2 regions of the Lysobacter sp. CC-YZS074 genome follow, and region 1 is predicted to be linked to the other one. Evidence: riboswitches for the same ligand, from Rfam matches in the RefSeq annotation. Region 1 holds a riboswitch; the other holds the start of a gene.
The links. A riboswitch is a leader RNA that binds a small molecule or an ion and turns the genes downstream of it on or off. The one in region 1 is predicted to bind cobalamin.
Positions count from the first base shown of each region.

Region 2: it holds a riboswitch for cobalamin, as region 1 does, so the genes downstream of both, U8331_RS12175 (ribonucleoside-diphosphate reductase subunit alpha) here and btuB (TonB-dependent vitamin B12 receptor) in region 1, are expected to answer to the same signal.

Region 1 covers NZ_CP200301.1:2,867,002-2,869,197, reverse strand. Annotated here, with positions in the region: gene btuB (TonB-dependent vitamin B12 receptor) at 1-1,045, opposite strand, end outside; cobalamin riboswitch at 1,182-1,432, opposite strand; gene U8331_RS12970 (TfoX/Sxy family protein) at 1,462-1,812, opposite strand; gene U8331_RS12965 (GAF domain-containing protein) at 1,809-2,196, opposite strand, start outside.
Region 2 covers NZ_CP200301.1:2,684,976-2,687,171, reverse strand. Annotated here, with positions in the region: gene U8331_RS12175 (ribonucleoside-diphosphate reductase subunit alpha) at 1-1,115, opposite strand, end outside; cobalamin riboswitch at 1,546-1,758, opposite strand.

The DNA.
Region 1 (2,196 bases):
GCAGCCAGTCGAGGCCGACGCTCAGCAGTTGTTGCCGGCCGAAGCCGAAGTCGCCCTGCAGGCTGGCGCTGTCGCGGTCGGTGTCGAAGTAGCCGATGTAGGCGCCGTCGTTGAACTGGTCGGAGGCGTCGACATTGCGCCCGGCGGTGAGCTTGAGCTGCATGGCCTCGGAAGGGCGCCAGCGCACGCTGCCGCCGACCACCTGCTGCAGGGTTTCGGAGCGGTTGCTGTAGTCGCCGTCGAAATCGTTCTCGCCCTCGCTGCGCAGGGCCTGAGCGGAAACCTGCCAGGCGTCGTCCAGGTCGAGGCCGGCGCGCAGCGACAGCGCGTTCTGGATGTAGCCGTCGAGGTCGGGCTCGGGTGTGCTGATGAAGCAGCCGGCCGAGAACGGCGTCGGTTCGGCGACGTCGCAGGCGTTGAAGCCCTCCGTGCGCTGGAAGGCATAGTCGGCACCGAACCAGGCGCGGCCCTCGCGGCCGGCGATGCCGACGCCGAAGTCGTGCGCGCCGTGGCTGCCGCCGCCGACGTGCAGCCGTGGCGACCAGCCGGCAGCGTCGCGCCGGGTGAAGATCTGGATCACGCCGCCGATCGCCTCGCTGCCGTACAGGCTCGAGCGCGGGCCGCGGACGATCTCGACGCGTTCGATGAGCGCCAGCGGCATGTTCTGCAGCGACACCAGCCCGGAGGTCGGCGAGCCCACGCGGATGCCGTCGACCAGTACGACGATGTGGTCGGACTCGGCACCGCGCAGGAACAGCGTGGTCAGCTTGCCGGTGCCGCCCTGGTTGGCCAGCGACACGCCGGCGCGGCCGGCCAGCAGGTCGGGCAACGAACGGGCCTGGCTGCGTTCGATGGCTTCGCGGTCGATCACTTCGACCGGGGCGAGCACGGTATCGACGTCGAGCGCGGTACGGGTGGCGGTGACGACGACTTCGTCGAGTTCGGTCGCCTGCGCGGCGGCTTCGGCCCACGCGGTGGCAGGCAGTGACAGGACAGGCAGGACGAGCGCCACGGCGGTGGCGAGCGGGGCAAGGCGGAATGGCATCGAAGTGTCTCCAAGCGCGCGGCGTGCCGTCCCCGGCATTCGGCCGCGCAAGGTACCGGGAAGTCGCGTGGAGAGGGATCGGCTGCGCGGAGGTCGGGCATGCACCAGCGGCGCCGCCGCAATGCCCTCCGCATCGCAACCAGTCAGCTCCGGGGCCGGTCTCCGGACTCGCGAGGGCGTCTTTCGACACCGGCCGTGGCGCCTTCCCATGCGGATGCACAGTGGCGGTGAGCCTGGGCCGGAACCGCCTGCGCGGTTCCACTCGCTTACCGTTGCGGGGGCAGTGCCGGAATGGCGCGGGTGCGTGTGCATCCCGCGGCGTCACCGGCTTCCCGTTTCAACCCGCCGGCAGGACGCCGCCGGGTCACCTCGAAGCGCGCGCAGTGTACGCGATCGGCGCGGCGAGGAAGCTTGGCTCAGTCCTCGTCGGGGCGCTCGGCGACGGTGTCGGCGGTCAGGACCGTGGTGCGCACCGGGCCGGCGGGCGGCTTGTTGCGCGGCGGCGGCAGGCCGGCGATCGCGGCTTCGGCGGCGGCGACCAGCTCGCTGCGGCGCTGTTCGGGCACTTCCTGCCAGTGGCAGTCGCACAGTGCACCTTCGATGGAGTACAGCAGGTTCAGGGTCGGCTTGAAGCCGGCGCGCTTGACCCGCATGAACGCCTCCACCGCCCCGGCCTCGGCGATCTCCTCGCGGGTGCGCAGGCCGACCTGGCGCAGCCACGCGGCCGACTTCGGCCCGATGTTGCGGAGCTTGGTGGCCTCGCTCATCCCAGCGACTCCAGGTAGACGCGGGCGATCGCCTCCATGCCGCGCTGGTCGTCCTCGTCGAAGCGGTTCGTCTTCGGGCTGTCGATGTCGAACACGCCGACCAGCGCATCGCCGCGCACCAGCGGCACCACCACTTCCGACCGCGAGGCCGAGTCGCAGGCGATATGGCCGGGGAACGCGTCGACGTCGGCGACGCGCTGGGTCCGGCGGGTGCTCGCCGCCGCGCCGCAGACGCCCTTGTCGAGCGGAATGCGCACGCACGCGGGTTGCCCCTGGAACGGTCCCACCACCAGCTCGCGCCCGTCGAAGAAATAGAAGCCGACCCAGTTGAGCTCCGGCAGGGCGTGGTAGACCAGCGCCGACAGGTTGGCGGCGTTGGCGATG
Region 2 (2,196 bases), 180 kb from region 1:
AGCCCGGCGGCCTCGGCGGCGCGGTAGGCGCGGTCGAACGCCTCGCCCCACAGGTCGGTCAGCTCCGGCACCCTGCGCGGGTCGAACAGCGACCACGGCGCGTCGGCCTCGACCCGACGCATGAACTCGTCGGGGATCCAGTGGGCGAGGTTGAGGTTGTGGGTGCGCCGCGCCTCGTCGCCGGTGTTGTCGCGCAGCTCCAGGAACTCCTCGACGTCGGCGTGCCACGGCTCCAGATACACGCAGGCCGCGCCCTTGCGCTTGCCGCCCTGGTTGACCGCCGCGACCGAGGCGTCGAGCGTCTTCAGCCACGGCACGATGCCATTGCTCAGGCCGTTGGTGCTGCGGATCAGCGAGCCACGCGAGCGCACCCGGGTGTAGCTCAGGCCGATGCCGCCACTGAACTTGGACAGCTTGGCCACGTCCATGTAGCGCCGGTAGATGGCCTCCAGCGAGTCCTCCGGCGAGTCGAGCAGGAAGCACGACGACAGCTGCTCGTGGGTGGTGCCGGCGTTGAACAGTGTCGGCGACGACGGGATGTAGTCCAGCCGCGCCATCGTCCGGTACAGCGCGACCGCCTCGCCGGCGTCCTCGCTCAGCGCGCAGGCCACGCGCAGGAAGAACTGCTGCGGCGTCTCGATGACGGTGCGCGCGGTCGGGTGGCGCAGCAGGTAGCGGTCGTACAGCGTGCGCAGGCCGAAGTAGTCGAAACCGCGGTCGAGGTCGTTGTCGATCGCGTCGTTGAGCTTGCGCGCGTTGGCCTGCACGAAGCCGAGCAGGCGTTCGTTGACCAGCCCCAGCTCGTGCCCGCGCTGGACCGACTGCGAGAACGCGTTGATGTCGAGCGCGGCGACCTCCTTGCCGATCACCCCGGCCAGCAGCCGCGCGGCGAGGCGGCCGTACTCGGGCTCCTCGGCGGTCAGCAGGGCGGCGGTGCGGATCGACAGCTCGTCGAGCTCGCGGGTGCTGGCGCCGTCGTACAGGCCGGAGATGGTGCGGGTGGCGACGCGCATCGGATCGACCGCGTGCAGGCCATCGCAGCAACGGCCGATGGCGCGGACGATCTTGTTGAGGTCGACCGGTTCGTGCTCGCCGTTGCGCTTGGTCACGCCCATGCCGAGCGTGCCGGCGGGCGGGGTGAGGTCGAAACTGCCGTTGCGGGTGTCGGCGGGCTGCGGCGTTTCCGTCCGGACGGGCGGGGCGGGAGCGGTTTCGGGTTCGAGGGCGTCGATGGCCGGAACGGCGGTGTCGGCGTGGCTGGTCATGGGTGACTCCGGTGCATGGCGCACGGGCCGCCGCTCCTCCCTCGCGGGGCGACGCACGGGAACGCGAACGCACCGGCCGTGTCGCGGGCGGCGACGAGGCACGCTGCGGCCACGCCCCCGCGGGCGTGGAGCCGGATCGTGGGAACCGGGGTGCACGCGCCCGGCATTGGCCGGTCCGGCGTCCGGCGGCCGATGGCGCGCCGTCGCCTGCCGGGTGGATGCCCGGGCGCGACACCGACCGTCTTCCCCCGAAGACTCCGTGGCCGGTTACCGCGCGGTGTGCTTCACGCGGCTGTCGGCAGGTCTTCGGGCTCTGGACGCGGACAGTCACGCTGTCCTCCTACCGGCCGTCGCTTCCCGGGGCATGCCCCAGTGCCAAGACGGCTTTCGTTTCCACTACCGCTGCGGGGCAGCGCCGGATTCGACCCGCGGGTCTGGACCGGCTTCCCTTTTCAGCCGACCGCCAGGTCGGCACCGACGTGGCACAACATATCGCGCTGGCTGGATATGTCAACGCTAGATGTTGTGGTGGCCTGTTAGAGAGTAAAAGCGGCTGCTGGGACGCGGAGGGCGCCTGCCGGGTAGCCTGGACAGTCGCTCCCCGATACTCGCTTGGTGTCCAGGCCACCCGGCAGGCGCTCGCCGAGCTGCGCCGGAGCTTGGGGAGAGCAAAAGCAAAAGCAAAAGCGCCACGGGCGGACGTTCTCCTCCGCTTTGATCTCCTCCCAGATCGCCGGACCGTGTGGAGCGGGGGCGCGGTGCCGTCGCAACCAAGCGAGTATCGGGGAGCGACTTGCGGCGGCACCGCGCCCCCGCCCCTCGATCGCCGCTTTGCCTTTGCTTTCTGCTGTTGCCACCGCCGAGACCCGGCGACAGACGTTTGCCCAACCCATCCCCCCATCCGACAATACCGGGCTGACCGCACGCCACC